DNA from 2 places in the Prevotella sp. P4-98 genome. Region 1 is predicted to be linked to the other one. Evidence: riboswitches for the same ligand, from Rfam matches in the RefSeq annotation. Region 1 holds a riboswitch; the other holds the start of a gene.
What was found. A riboswitch is a leader RNA that binds a small molecule or an ion and turns the genes downstream of it on or off. The one in region 1 is predicted to bind cobalamin.

Region 1 (7,872 bases):
GTTGCTATAGGTTGCTCTGAGTCGTATAGGTCCGTTGCTAAACATCAGTGCCACCTTTGGTGTCAGTCTGCTACCAAACTCCTTATGGTAGGTATAGCGTGCACCAACGGTAGCTTTGAGGTGTAGTGGCAATGCCATTTCGTGCTGTCCATAGCCAGAAAGGGTATAGGCATTATTGTCTATGTTTCCTGATGTAGTCACCAACATATCGTTGCGCCAATCAACACCGAAGATGGTTGTAGAGTTTTGGGTGAGTCCGAGTATGGCTTTCACCTCGCCATCCATGGTGCGTTGCTTCTTCGACTGCACATAATCGCCCACCTTGTAGGTTTTGGTTTCTACGTCATACTCCTTTCCATAGCGGTAACGATCTACTGTAAAATCCGTCTGAATGGAGTTTCTTGAGTTCCATTTGTATATTCCTCCCACATTCCAGCGCAGCGATTTATAGCGCATTTCATAGTCGAGACCACCGGTGATGTCGGGGTTTGTATTGGGACGGTCAGTCTTTTTATATCCATACTCCATACCCGCATTGAATGCCAGTTGCTTGGTTGTCTGCCAAGTGAAGCGCTGACTGACCAGATTGTTTCTATATCCAGTAAACAAGGGCGACAGCGATTGCTGTGTTTTGTCCTCTTCTCCCTTCACATATTCCAGTGGGTTGATGCGATAACTGTCTGCCCTATCGTGTGAAAAGGAGGTGTATGATCCGAATCCATGGCTATAGATATCTACATTGACCTGCTCGGTAAACTGTCCTTTCCCACTTACCCGCGAGTTGGAAGTGGCACTGACAAGATTGCCTGTAGGTTGGTCTGTGATGATATTGATTACTCCTGCGATGGCATCGCTGCCGTACAGTGAACTTGCCGCACCGTCGAGTACCTCTATACGCTTCACTCTTGCCATGTTGATGCGATTGAGATCTGCGTTGTTGGAGATGTCTCCACTGAGTTTATGTCCATTGATGAGGATGAGAATGTACTTTCCTCCGAGTCCGTTCAAACGGAGTTGCGACCCCATGGCATTAGGTGCCATGGAGAGTTGCGGCATGGTATGTGTGAGCGCATCAGCAAATGTAGTGATGCCTTGCTCTTTGATTTCCTTCGCCGAGAGTACGTGCACCGGTGTAGCAGTGACTCCCAAACGCTGATGATGCCCCGACCCCGTCACTACAACGGGATTGAGGCTCATCTGTTTGTCAGCATCTGCCGATCCGCTTTTGCTGTGGATCTGTGCCGATGCAACTATTGCGTTTACTGATAAGGCGAAGATAACGAGTAGTCTGTTGGTCTTCAAAGTTTATCAGATTTTATGTTTGTTTCTGGTTTATTCGGGGTTCTTTGAGTGATAGTAATCCACAGTTTCAGCGTTCTTGGTGTGTGCTTTATAGAGTGCGCGGACATTGGCAAACTCAAGCAGACCCTTTACAATTCCCTTGTCGTCGGTATAGCTATCGTCCTCGATGGTATATCCCATGTGTTTGAAATACATCTTCCAACTGGTGTCTTCAACCTCACCTTCGTCGTTGGTCTCAAATCCATTGTCCCAAGCATCGTCGTCACCAGCCATATCGTTGTGGGCGTGGTCACCGGCGATAGACATCAACGGAGCGCAATATACCTTACCGCTGGTGATGCCATCGTTGGCCATGCGCTGGTGAACGTGAGTTTTGAAGTTCTCCTTCATATCAACAGTTCCTACATAGTAGTTAGAGTTGTAAGCCTTCAGGGCTGTTTCCAACTGGGTGTAGCGAACATTAGCTTTGTAGGTATCGTAGGTGTCGGGGTTACCGTGACCCATGAACAACAAAGCGCCTTTCTGTGCATAAGAACTGAAGTTGTCGTTGAGTGCCTTAGCCAACTTATTCACGTCTGAAGGATATTCAGCCATCAGAGGATAGCCCAGCTTAAGGGTCATGGTGCTCAGATACTTGTCGTCGAGGTCACCGTTAGAGTTGTTAGCGAAGTCTTTCATAGCGTTGATGACACGTGTGTATTCTTCTCCGGGAATCACCTGCATAGACTGAACGATGATTTCCTTATACTGCACACGTCCGAAAGCCTCCAGCCAGTATTTTGGCTCATAGAAGTTGCGGGGCTTTACGTGTTCGCCAGCCATAGCACGGTTGATACAGATAGCTGAAGAGAACGACAGATAGACGTCGTAACCAGGGAATTCTTTCTTGTATTCCTCTACGGTAAGGTCGAAAGCATCGTATGCCTGCTGCCATGTCGAACCGAATGCAACGACGAGAATAGCCTTGTCGTTTTTCTTCTGTGACTTAACGGTAGCATCTACTTCCTGCTGGTAACGCTCCATGTTTGACAGTTGTCCGCCCTTGGAGTCATCGTCGTCGTCACCACAAGCAACGAATGTTGAGGCAGTCAGCAATGCTACGGCTGCCATCATGAGAAATTTAATCTTCTTCATTGTCTTTTTGTTTGTTATAATGTTGATTATTAAAAATGTTTCTAATCTTCTTTCCTTTCGCAAATCTGACAGTCAGCGAGGCGAAAAGCGTAGTACCCGATGTATTGGTACCGAGGTGTAATCCGTGTGGAGTTTTATCCACATAGTTGAAAATATTATCCACTCCAGCCTCTATACGGTAGGTCATGTGTTTGCTTTTTCCAAGGTCGTGGGTGGTGCTGAGACGCCATATCTGGTATCCCTTACCGTTGCCGTTGGTCTGATAGTAGCGTTTGGTTGACATCTTGCCATAGATGCCGACACCCATCTGATAGTTGGTGGCAAACTGATGGTTCCATGTAGCGAAGACGTTGGCTTTATGGTGTGCCATGCCATCGATGGTGACATTGACCATTCTGTCGTGTGTGGTGTCGTAGATATTGGCTTTGGTATCAAGGTAACTATACCCTGCCCCGATACTCAGATGGTCTGTGGTGTATCGCAGATTGACATCCACACCATAGGTTTTGGCATCTTCCATGTTGTGATAGCGACGCACTTTACTGAGCATCTCACCATACTGTTGGCGGTAAACGTCTGGTGCTTCGCTCTTGGGTATGGTTACCAAGGCTATCATATCATCCACCTTATTATAATATCCCGTAACAGATACGTTGAAATGACCTATGGTATATTCGCCGTTTAGCGAGAAGTAATTGCTGGTTTGTGCCTTCAGGTCTGGATTTCCCAAAAACAGAATGATGCCGCTCATGTCGCGTGCATACTGGTAATTGAGCTCTTTGATGGTGGGTGTCTTAAATCCCTGGCTCCACGATGCTCTAAGTCTGAAGTCGCCAAGTTTAAGCATGGTAGAGAGTTTGGGGGTAAGTTTCCATCCGAAACTCTCGTTGCGGTTGAGTCGGAGTCCGGCTGTCACCTGGAGGATGTGCAGCAGTTGGAGTTCGTCTTGCACATAGATGGCCTCGGTATTATCGTCGGCGGTGCGTCCTTTGATGCTTGCAGGAGCTTTGAGATAATCGTAGCGTGCCTCAATACCGGCGCTGAGTTTGTTGGTTGGGGTGAGTGCAAACACACCTTTTAGATTAAACATGGTGCGCTCCTGATTGCTCATCAGCAGTTTTTGTCCGGTGAAATAGGGGTAGTCGAGAATGAAGTTGCCATCTTCATCGAAGCCTTCTGCCAGTGTTGTCGAGGTGAAAGCGTGGTAATAGGCATGTTTGTTCCAACTGACATCTGCCGTGACGAGGTCACCGCGATTAGTGGTCCATTGCATGCCGGCAACGGCTGAAGCGTTCTTATACTTTAGGTCGTAGTTATAGACATCATATTTGGGATATTTGCCGCTCTTGCGGTATATACCCTTCTGATACCATGATCCTTCGGCATAGAGTTCTAATTGTTGGGTGGGATTCCATGCCAACCGCTCTGCTATCTGCCAATTGGTAAACTCGTTTGCAGTTTTGCTTTTCGAGTCGGTGACGGGTGTTGCCGAACTTGGTGTATGTTCGGTGGCGGTATTCTGCCATCCGTCGTTGTGCTGAAGTTGAAAGTTGGTGTATGATTTCCATTGTCCAAAGCGCAGGGCAATGCCGTTGTGCTGTCTCATATCGTTATGCGATCCGTAGCGTGTCTTGTTTTCAAGCATCACGCCTTCATTATGCTTACGGGTGATAATATTGATGACTCCGGCTATGGCATCGCTTCCATAGAGTGCCGACGAGGCACCCTTGACAATCTCGATACGCTCAATATTGTTGGGATCGATAAGTCCGAGGTCGTTTTGTCCGCCTACATCACCATGCAGGCGCTTACCGTCGATGAGTATTAGGATATAGGAATTGCCCAGTCCGTTCATCTGCATTTGCGATCCCATGTCGCCCTGTTCGAAGTCGAACGATGCTGACAACTGGGAGAGTATGTCTTCGATGCTGCGTCCGGCAAAGGTTTTCAGCACCTGCCGATTGATGACTTCGGTCTGTACCGGAGCATCTTTCAACAAGTGGCGCGTACCAGTTCCTGTCACCACAACCTCTTGCAGCGACTCCTTGCTCTCAATGGTTTTCTGTGCTAAAACCGGCGGACACACTACTATAGCAAGTAGCAGACCCGCAATGTTTCTGCAAGTCATAATACTTTTATAAGTCATTCTAAAATAAAATAGGAAATTGTCAACCCTTAATCCTGAGGGCGCAATGTCTTGTCTGGGCGTTTGCCTGAGATAGAACATATAAGGCAGGTCTTCTGGCTCTCCCCAGTCTGTCATACCTTCCCGAGTTGCCTCAGTGGCGTTATACTGACAAACTTGCTTCAAAGGGGGATTACAGCTGCAGGTACAGCTCCGGTCTTTCACCGGATTCCCTTGCATCATACGGCATCTGCCGTTGATTGCCTTTTCTTTCCGGGTGCAAATGTAGTCATTTTATGTTATATGGCAAAAAAATCATAGAAAAATCGGATTATTATCCTCCTTTTTTGTAATTTCGCACCCATGAAGCATACTTTCGCCCAATTTCTAATAGCGGCACCGGCATCTGGGTCGGGCAAGACCACCATTTCCATTGGTATGATGGCGGCGCTGGTGCGTCGCGGCAGGGTGGTGCAACCGTTTAAGTGCGGTCCCGACTATATCGATACAAAATATCACGGTATGGCGTGCCACCGATCGTCATACAACCTCGACCTCTTCATGGCGACAGATTCGCACGTGAAGGCTATCTACTCTGAGGCTTCGCGCGGTGCCGATATATGTGTGGTGGAGGGCATGATGGGACTTTTCGATGGCTTTCAGCGCCAGCAAGGCAGTGCGGCACATGTGGCAGCCACACTCCATTTGCCGGTAATACTGGTGGTAGATGCCAGCCATACGGGCTATTCGGTGGCACCACTGCTACAGGGTTTGGCGCGTTACGATGCCGATGTCCATGTCAAGGGTGTTATATTCAATAAGGTGGGAAGTCCACGCCACGACCTCATGCTGCGTGAGGCGGCAGAAGATGCAGGGTTGATGTGTCTGGGATGTGTACCGCGCCAGCGACAAGCGGAGGCTTCGTCGCGCTATTTGGGACTGGACTTTAGTCGTACCACGGATATGGACGAGATGGCAGACCTTGTGGAACAGCATGTGGATATAGACCGGTTGCTACTGCTGACAAGTGGCGAGAAACCGCAGGAAACTATCGACCATCACACCGATAGACCACTATCAGACTGCCACATCGTAGTGGCTCGCAACGACGATTCGTTTTCGTTTGTCTATCAGCACCATATCGATTTACTGCAACGCTTGGGCAGGGTTACCTTTTTCAATCCTGAAGACAACCAGCCGATACCGGCGGACACCACCCTACTCTATCTGCCGGGAGGCTATCCCGAACAGCATTTAGAGGCATTGCAACGCGCCCAACAAACCAGAGCGAGCATACGCCGCTATGCCATCAGTGGCGGAAAGATACTGGCGGAGTGTGGCGGCATGATGTATCTCTGCAAGAATATCGTCAGCGACGAAGGTACGTACGAGATGTGTGGCGTACTGCCCTACTCTATTGGCAGCCGAAAGAGCGACCGAAAACTATCTTTAGGCTATCGCCGCGTGACAGTTGGAGAGAAGGAATATCGCGGTCATGAGTTTCATTACTCCCAGTTTTTGCCGCCACTGCCCCGCTCCGGCGCCGATGTGTTCAACGCTCGCAATGAGCAAACGCCTTCGCCGTTTATCATCGAAGGCAATGTGGTGGCGAGCTATACCCACTTGTATTGGCAGGACGAAGTGCCGTTCTTTGGCAAATGACAATAAACCACAGTAGGACAAAAGACCTTTGTTGCCACTGCTACACAATAATCATAACGTACTGATATAATGTACGTTTCAACACTTTTCAACATACTTTCCTCAGCAAATCAATTTGTTTTCCTCAGCAAATCAATTTGTTTTCCTCAGCAAATCAATTTGTTTTCCTCAGCAAATCAATTTGTTTTCCTCGGCAAATCAATTTGTTTTGCTCAACTACATGACGTTTGCAGCCATGCTGAATGACGTTCTCGATGACGTTGAATGACGTTCTCGATGATGCTGAATGACGTTGATGACTATGCAATTTCAATGAGTTTGGTCAGCAAATTCATTGAATTTCCTCAGCAAATTCATTGAAATTGGTCAGGAAATTCATTGAGTTTGCTGAACTATATGGCACTTATGAGTATTTAATCTTCTATATACCAATAGGTTACGTCACATCAAAAAACCACTGAAAAACAGGGTATCAGGACGATACGCAACCCACTGTCTGCTGAAACAACTGTCAGCTACGGCTGAGAAGTGATGCGGAATGAAAGAAAAACAGTCTCCGACAAACAGCGTGTCGGAGACTGAAAAGAGTAGGGGATATCAACTGTTTGGAGTTGAAAAACTATAGAAAGTACTACTACCTGACATTGTTGCCAGCATAAAAACATCGGCTGGAGAAAACACAGACTTAATATGCCTGCTCGTGAACACCTTTCACAGCACGACCACTGGGGTCGTTCAGATGTTGGAACGAACGGTCCCATGCCAATGCTTCGGCAGTGCTGCATGCCACGCTTGGCACACTTGGAACACTGCGAGCTGCACTATCGGAAGGGAAATGCTCAGCAAAAATGCTGCGATAGTAGTACTCTTCCTTATTCTGTGGCGTATTGATGGGGAAGCGCTCGGCGGCATGTGCCATCTGTTCGTCGGTCACAGCGGCTGCGGTAACGGCTTTCAGCGTGTCGATCCACGAGTAGCCCACACCATCGGAGAACTGCTCCTTCTGGCGCCATGCCACTTCATCGGGCAACATATCTGCAAAGGCTTGACGCAAAATCTTCTTCTCCATCATCATGCCGGGACAGAGTTTTGCCTCAGGATTGGTGCGCATAGCGATGTCGAGAAACTCTTTGTCGAGGAATGGTACACGACCTTCCACACCCCATGCAGCAAGACTCTTGTTGGCACGGAGGCAGTCGTAGAGATAAAGCTTAGAGAGCTTGCGCACCGTTTCTTCATGGAAAGCACGCGCATCGGGCGCTTTGTGGAAATAGAGATAACCGCCGAATATCTCGTCGGCTCCTTCGCCAGAGAGTACCATCTTAATACCCATCGACTTGATGACACGGGCAAGGAGATACATCGGAGTAGAAGCACGTACGGTAGTGACATCGTAGGTCTCAATGAAATAGATGACATCGCGGATGGCATCAAGGCCTTCTTGAATGGTATAGTTGATTTCGTGGTGGACTGTGCCTATGTGGTCGGCCACCAAACGGGCTTTGGCAAGGTCGGGCGCTCCCTTCAATCCAACGGCAAAACTATGAAGACGGGGCCAATAGGCTTTGGTCTTACTGTCGTCTTCAATACGCATATCGGCATATTTCTCGGCTACGGCTGAGATGATACTGCTATCGAGACCACCGCTG
Region 2 (7,872 bases), on a different contig from region 1:
TACTGATGGCTGGCAATTGGAAACATGGTGATTTGCCTGACCGTTGGGATGGACGTTCGGCAGAGCGTATTGTACAGACGCTTCTTGACTTGTAATACTAAGAATAGCAAATGCTTTCAATCTTGGCCATTTCCATTTTGCCAATTCTTGTAGCTTGGCTGTTGGATAAGATATTAGGTGACCCGATGTGGTTACCGCATCCTGTTGTGCTGTTTGGTAAAATCATACATAAGTGCGAAACAATATTAAACAAAGGCCATTGGAAACGGACAAAGGGAGCGGTAATGGCTGTTGTGCTTATTATAATGACTTTTGTCTTGACCGATTACCTTTTGAAAATAGCGTTGGATGTGTCTGTTTATCTATGGATGACCGTGACAACCATACTTGTGTTTTACTGTTTGGCAGGAACAACACTGATTCGTGAAGTTAGACAAGTTTTCTACGCTCTTGATATTTCATTACACAAAGGACGTGAGCGTATAGCTCGCATAGTAGGGCGAGACACAGCCAATCTTACAGCTCAGGAGGTACGTTCGGCAGCATTAGAAACCATGTCAGAAAACCTAAGCGATGGTGTCGTGGCGCCACTCTTTTGGTTGGTACTACTGGGCGTGCCGGGAATGATGGCATATAAAATGGTCAATACTCTCGATTCTATGATAGGTTACCATAATGAACGCTATCTTCGTTTTGGAACTTGGGCAGCACGCATTGATGATGTAGCCAACTACATACCAGCTCGATTGACAGCATTGATGATGATATTGACTTCAAGTTTTTATTGTTGGTGGAGCAGGTTACGTTTTGTAGCAAAATATGGCAGAATGCATGCAAGTCCTAATAGCGGCTATCCAGAAGCTGCATTAGCATCTATTCTTGATTGTCGTTTTGGTGGATCTCATGATTATTTTGGTCAACGTTTTTATAAACCATATATCGGAGACTGTGATCGCCAACTAAGTACGAAAGATATGATCATTGCCATTGGTGTTAACCAAAGAGTCGAGATTGTTATGATGGTAATTGTATGTGCATCGATTTTGTTTTGAGTACAGAAAAAATTGATATTTCTTTGTTTTTGAGATGTAAACTATAATATTTATCAAATGGCTATAAGTTCACAATCGAATCATAGGAAAAAACTTAATCCACTAATGTTTGTGGGAACAGGAAGTGATGTTGGAAAGAGTGTTGTAGCTGCTGCGTTTTGTAGAATATTTCGGCAAGACGGATATCGCCCAGCTCCATTTAAAGCACAAAACATGTCGCTCAACTCGTATGCCACTCCCGATGGATTAGAATTAGGACGCGCTCAGGCTGTACAAGCTGAAGCGGCAGGAATCCCTTGTGAGGCCGATATGAATCCCATCTTGCTGAAACCGCAGTCTGACCATACATCGCAAGTAGTCTTGTTGGGACGTCCTGACAGCAATCAGTCTGCTGGAAGCTATTTTCGAAAGGAAGGACGAGATCGCTTTCGTAATGTTGCTCATGAAGCATTTAATCGTTTGGCATCCCGTTTCAATCCTATTGTGATGGAAGGGGCAGGAAGTGTTTCAGAAATCAATTTGCGCGAGGTAGATATTGTCAATATGCCTATGGCTCTTTATGCCCATGCAAATGTAATTCTTGTTGCAGATATTGACCGCGGTGGCGTTTTTGCTAGTATTTATGGCAGTATTATGTTGATGACACCTGAAGAACGAAGTCACATTAAAGGTATTATTATCAATAAATTCCGTGGAGACATCAGTCTCTTCGAATCAGGCGCGAAAATGATAGAGCAACTATGTGGAATACCAGTTCTCGGTATCCTGCCTTATTTTCATGATATTCATATTGAAGAAGAGGATAGTGTCTCGCTGCAGGTTAAGTCGAGACAGGCTGTAAAAGGCAAGGTAAATGTTGCAGTAGTATTGTTGCGCCACATGAGCAATTTTACAGACTTTGATGCATTAGAACGAGATTCACGACTGCATCTTTATTATACCAACAATCCTGCTGATCTTGAAGATGCAAATATCATCATCGTTCCTGGATCCAAATCTACGATAGATGATCTTTGTCTGTTACGTCAGAATGGAATGGCAAAAGCTGTTGTAGAAGCACGAAAACGTGGCGTTACGGTGCTAGGCATATGTGGCGGCTATCAGATCTTGGGAAAGGAAGTACGAGACCCGACTCATGTCGAGGGTGAAATCGAGCGATTGCCAGGGTTGGGACTTTTGCCTGTCGTGACAGTTATTGGTGGTGAAAAAACTACTCGACAAGTTACATTCCAATGTCCTACGCTGGTAAAAGATGAAAATGTCAAGCTTCGCGGTTATGAAATTCACATGGGAACGACAACACTTGATGACAATGCTCAGTCGATGAATCTATTTAATAACCAAACAACTGATGGATGTTTCGTTGATGATCGCTGCATGGGCACCTACATTCATGGAATACTTGATAATGCACCTATTGTTGATGTTTTATTGTCACCATATCTGAAAGATGCTCAACAGCAGTCTGTCTTTGACTATGAAACCTATAAAAACCAACAATATGATTTGTTGGCAGATCATGTTAGACAACATGTTGACATGGAACGCATTTATCACATTCTTACTACGTCTGATTAGCTTTAACTGACAGATAAAGCAGATGTCGCATTTGTGGCAAAAGAAAGAAAAACATAATTCTTCTTTGTTTTTCGCTTACAAATTCGTAATTTTGCAAACGCATTGAGAATAGAAGGGAATGAGGTGAAAATCCTCGACTGTCCGGCAGCTGTAAACAACCCTATATCGACGTGAACAACAAAGTCACTGGTTTGTTACCGGGAAGGCGTTCGCGATCAGGTTGACAAGTCAGAATACCAATTCCAAGCAAAAACAAAATTTTTCATCGTACTCTTGGGCTAGGCGATGAGATATTTATAAATATGAAGAAATTCAATTTGTCGATAATTGCAATGCTTGTCTCTGTAAGCGCAATGGCGCAGACAGACACCATAACAAGCCGTGTTCATCAATTGAAAGAAGTGACTGTGACTAAGAGTCAGCGCAAGCGAATGCTCACAAGTACAGCACCTTTGCAAATGATGGACCGAAAAGACATGCTTACTATGGGAGTAACAGATATGGCAGACGCACTTCATCGAATGTCGGGCGTTACGCTACGCGACTATGGCGGTGCAGGAGGCATGAAGACCGTGGCTGTGCGTGGTTTTGGAGCAAAGCATACCGGTGTAAGTTATGACGGTGTTATGCTTAGTGATTGCCAGAGCGGCGAAATAGACCTTTCTCGTTATTCGCTTGATAATGTCGCCAAGTTATCGTTGGTAATTGGTGATAATGATGATATTTTCATTCCTGCACGTCAGGCGGCATCATCAGCAGTTCTCAACATACAGACATTGCCTTTACCTTCTGATGAAAGAAAACCGCATTTAACTTCTCAGTTGAAGATGGGGTCATTCGGATATGTTAGTCCCTATTTGCGATATGAACAGAGTTTTTCTAAGGCCTTTGCCGTGTCTGCTGTAGCTGAATATATTTATGCCGAGAATGATTATCCTTATGAGATTAGAAATGTAAAGACTGTGACGAAAGATCGTCGTACTAACAGTCTCATGAGTAGCGGACATGGCGAGTTAAACTTTTCATGGCAACCTCATGCAACAAATCGATTGACAGGTAAGATTTACTATTATGACAATTCACGTCAGTTGCCTGGTATCGTCCATTATTATACTAACGTAAGTGGGGAGACTCTTCATGACCGCAACTTCTTTGTACAGGCGGGGTACCAAAAACGTTGGGGAGATACGTGGGCGTTGAAAACCATTGCCAAAGTAAATTGGTACGAATCTATCTATCGCGACAAACTAATGCCTGGCGCTGTTAACGATGCAAGTTATTGGCAACGGGAATATTATGCTTCTGCTGCCCTGCTGTTTGTCCCAACGAAACATTGGGCAATGGATTATTCTGCAGATTATTCTTTTAACAATCTGAATGGCAGTTCATGGCGCGCCATTATTGGACATCCGTTTCGCCATAGTATTCTTCAGTCCGTTACTGTAAAATATCAAACTGGTCGTTGGGTCATGACGGGAAAACTGTTGCATTCGCTTTTTATCAACCGTCAGAAGAACGTCGAACAGACAGATCGTACCGATGTGCAAATAAATTCTGCACGAAATATGCGTCGTCTCTCACCATCGCTGTCGTTGTCATACAAACTGCTTGAAGATGAGGAACTCTTTCTGCGTGCCAGTTACAAAAATATTTTTCGTTCTCCCACCTTTAATGAGAGTTACTACTATCATTATGGCAGTACCGAATTGAATCCCGAATTAACTGACCAGTGGAATATAGGTGTGACATACTCACCTCATCTCTCACGTTACACTACTGCAACGCTTATGTTTGACAGTTATATCAATAAGGTGAAAGACATGATAGTAGCAGTACCATATAATATGTTTGTTTGGACGTGTATCAATGTCGGTAACGTGCGCAGTATAGGCATCGACGCAACAATGCAGGTTGAACACCAGTTCAATAAAGCTCATGGGTTGATGCTCTCTGGAAGTTATAGTTTGCAAAAGGTGCAAAACCGAACTAATCCTGAGTCGCCCAACTACAATAAGCAGATTGCCTATATGCCTCAACATACAGCAAGTGGTTCTGTTGCTTATGAGAATCCTTGGATAAACTTAATACTGCATGCGACAGGTATGAGTAGCCGTTGGCCTAACAACGAGCATTATCCTTCAACAATGATAGAAGGCTATGTTGATTTTGGCTTGACAGCATATAAACAAATCCATTTTGGAAACCATCATGTAGAAATTCGTGGAGATATTAAAAATCTCTTTAATAAACAATACTGTATCGTGGCTCATTATCCGATGCCCGGCAGAAGTTGGATGATATCAATCAATTACAAATTATAATTAAATTATTTATTCAAAATGAAAAAACATTTATTAAGTATGGCAGTACTGCTCATGGGAGCAGCTATGTTTACCGCCTGTGATGACAACGACAATGAACAGCATGAATACATTGTTCCTGTAACAAAAGGTGCATTTCTTCTATGTAGTGGAAACATGAGCGGCAACATCGATGGTAGCGTTTCATACCTCGATTATACCTCTAATCAGGTTGCCAACAAGCAGTTCCAAGCACAGAATGGTCGTTCCTTAGGTGGTACTCCTAATGATGCTTTGGTTTATGGTAGTAAGATGTATATTGCCGTAACTGGTGAGAATACTCTTGAAGTGGTTGATGCCAAGACCTTGAAGTCTCTCAGACAGATCAAGACCAATGTGACTTTTGGTGAGGGTTGTCTCAAACCTCGTCACCTTACAGCTTCAGGCGACAAGGTGTATATTTCATTCTACGGCAAGTCTGAATCTTCGTATGATGAGAATTGGAACGCTACAACTAAAGGTAATGGATATGTAGTTGCAATTGACACCACAACATTCACTCGACAAGGTATCTATGAGGCTGGTTCTTTCCCAGAGGGCATCAGCGTGGCAGATAAAAAACTGTATGTCTGCAATTCTGATTATGCAGCATGTACCAAACCTTCTATTTCTATTATCGACCTGACTACAGGTTCTGGAAGTCTGATTAAGAATGATAATATTGTCAATCCACAGAAGATTGTCTTGACTGCTGCTGGCGATATGTATGTACTTGATTTTGGAAACTATGGCGATAAGAAGTCTGGTGTATATAAGATTACTGCCAAAAATAACGAGGTGACACGTCTGATGGATGCCAACGACATGGATTGCATTGGTAGCAATATCTTTGGTTATTATACTGAGTTCGACGCTTCTTACAAACCAGTCAAGACTACTTATCAGGTCTATAATCTTTTAAGCCAGGGAACATCTACTTTCTACACAGATACTAATAACGAGATTATCCCTGCATGTATTGGTGTTGATCCGGTTGTCGGTACCGTGTTCATTGCTTCTAACGTGAAGAATGCTGATACTGGCAAAACTGATTATAAGGCAAATAGCAAGATCTTCATGTTCAACGTTGAATATTCACAACAGGGCGTTTTTGTATCCGCTTCAAAGAATGCTAATGTGTGGGGCGCTACTGCAGGTGTAGGTCCTTGCGCTTTTGCTTTCAACGTTACCACTAATGTGATCAAATATTAAATAGACAGAGATGCGTCAGTTCATCCTGTTTGGAATGATGACCGTGTTGCTGTCATCCTGCGGAGGCCGAATGGCCGAAGTGCAGGATGGTGGCGACACGCTTCATTTAAAATATTCCTCTTTGTTGACTATTGTGCGTCATGAGGGATATACGATGGCTCAAATCCGTAATCCTTGGAAATCAGGGAAGACTCTTCATACCTATGTATTGGTTCCGAAAGACGAACAGTTACCAGATCAAGCATTACTGCCTGCACAGGCTACCATTATCCGTACACCCGTAGAGCATTCTGCCGTATTTACCACAGTTCATTGTTCTTTACTCGGTATGCTTGGAGCACAGGACAAGATAGTGGCTGTTGCTGATTTGAAATATATCAAACTGCCATTTGTCCAACAAGGGGTAAAAGCTGGTAAAATAGCAGATTGCGGTAGTGGAATGCAACCCATGGTAGAGAAGATTATGGATGTGAAGCCCGATATAATCATGCTTTCTCCTTTTGAAAACAGCGGTGGCTATGGAAAGGTTGAGGAAATCAATATTCCTATTGTAGAATGTGCAGAGTATATGGAAAACTCTCCGTTGGCACGTGCAGAATGGATGCGATTCTATGGATTGCTTCTTGGACGTGAACAGGAGGCAGACAGCCTTTTCGCTTGTGTAGATAGCTGTTACCACATGCTTCAACAACAAGCTTCAAAGGCTCGTCATGGAGGACATCGCCGTACTGTGCTTTTCGACAAGATGACAGGTTCTGTATGGCATGTTCCCGGTGGACGCAGCACCATTGGGCAGATGGTTAAAGATGCGGGTGGTGACTACCCTTGGGAGAACGATACCCATGGAGGAAGTCTGGCTCTGCCCTTTGAGAATGTTTTAGAACGAGCTGGCGAAGCTGACGTCTGGCTGTTCCGTTATAGTAGTGACCATACCTATACGAAGGCAGATCTCTTAGGGGAGCGCGACGGTTATAAGATGCTGAAAGCATTTCGTCAGAATGAAGTTTATGGATGTAATGTAGAGAAGACATCTTTTTATGAAGAAACTCCATTTCGTCCTGACCTATTGCTTTCTGACATCATCCAGATACTTCATCCGAATTTGATCCAATCAAAACACTTACGCTATTTCGAAAATACAAAATGAACAAAGGCTACATTTCATGCATCATGCTTGGCATCATGGTGCTCTTGTTTTTTGTGGTGAGCCTATTGATTGGTTCTGTCTCGATTCCTGTGAGCGAAACATTTCGCATTCTGATTGGAGAAGAGTCCGTCAAGCCCAGTTGGCAGTATATCGTGATTGAATCGCGCCTCCCTCAGGCTGTTACTGCCATGCTTTGTGGTGCTTCTTTAGCTGTTTGCGGACTTATCTTGCAAACGGCGTTTCGTAATCCGTTGGCAGGTCCCAGCATTTTTGGTGTTAATAGTGGTGCAGGCCTTGGTGTAGCCTTGGTGATGTTGTTCTTCGGTGGAAGCGTTTCGGCTGGAACTGTCAGCATTGGCGGTTTCATGGCTGTTCTTCTTGCTGCATTTGCAGGAGCTATGGGTGTCATGGCGTTGATCTTTTTCTTTTCCACATTGGTGCGAAGTCATGTGATGTTGCTGATTGTTGGCATAATGATAGGATATATGGCTGGTTCTGCCATTTCCTTGCTCAATTTTTTTGCAACAGATGAAGGGGTGAAATC

Region 2: linked by a shared signal. The riboswitch ahead of CIK96_RS00400 (TonB-dependent receptor) and the one ahead of CIK96_RS06735 (TonB-dependent siderophore receptor) in region 1 are both predicted to bind cobalamin.

What each region holds. Positions count from the first base shown of each region.
Region 1 covers NZ_NPJC01000046.1:67,862-75,733, forward strand. The annotation lists gene CIK96_RS06725 (TonB-dependent siderophore receptor) at 1-1,302, opposite strand, end outside; gene CIK96_RS06730 (sirohydrochlorin cobaltochelatase) at 1,333-2,436, opposite strand; gene CIK96_RS06735 (TonB-dependent siderophore receptor) at 2,423-4,564, opposite strand; cobalamin riboswitch at 4,650-4,844, opposite strand; gene CIK96_RS06740 (cobyrinate a,c-diamide synthase) at 4,925-6,223, shown strand; gene asnB (asparagine synthase B) at 6,909-7,872, opposite strand, start outside.
Region 2 covers NZ_NPJC01000001.1:81,442-89,313, forward strand. The annotation lists gene CIK96_RS00385 (UDP-N-acetyl glucosamine 2-epimerase) at 1-95, shown strand, start outside; gene cbiB (adenosylcobinamide-phosphate synthase CbiB) at 111-1,052, shown strand; gene CIK96_RS00395 (cobyric acid synthase) at 1,110-2,630, shown strand; cobalamin riboswitch at 2,700-2,890, shown strand; gene CIK96_RS00400 (TonB-dependent receptor) at 2,933-4,951, shown strand; gene CIK96_RS00405 (YncE family protein) at 4,991-6,181, shown strand; gene CIK96_RS00410 (ABC transporter substrate-binding protein) at 6,192-7,328, shown strand; gene CIK96_RS00415 (iron ABC transporter permease) at 7,325-7,872, shown strand, end outside.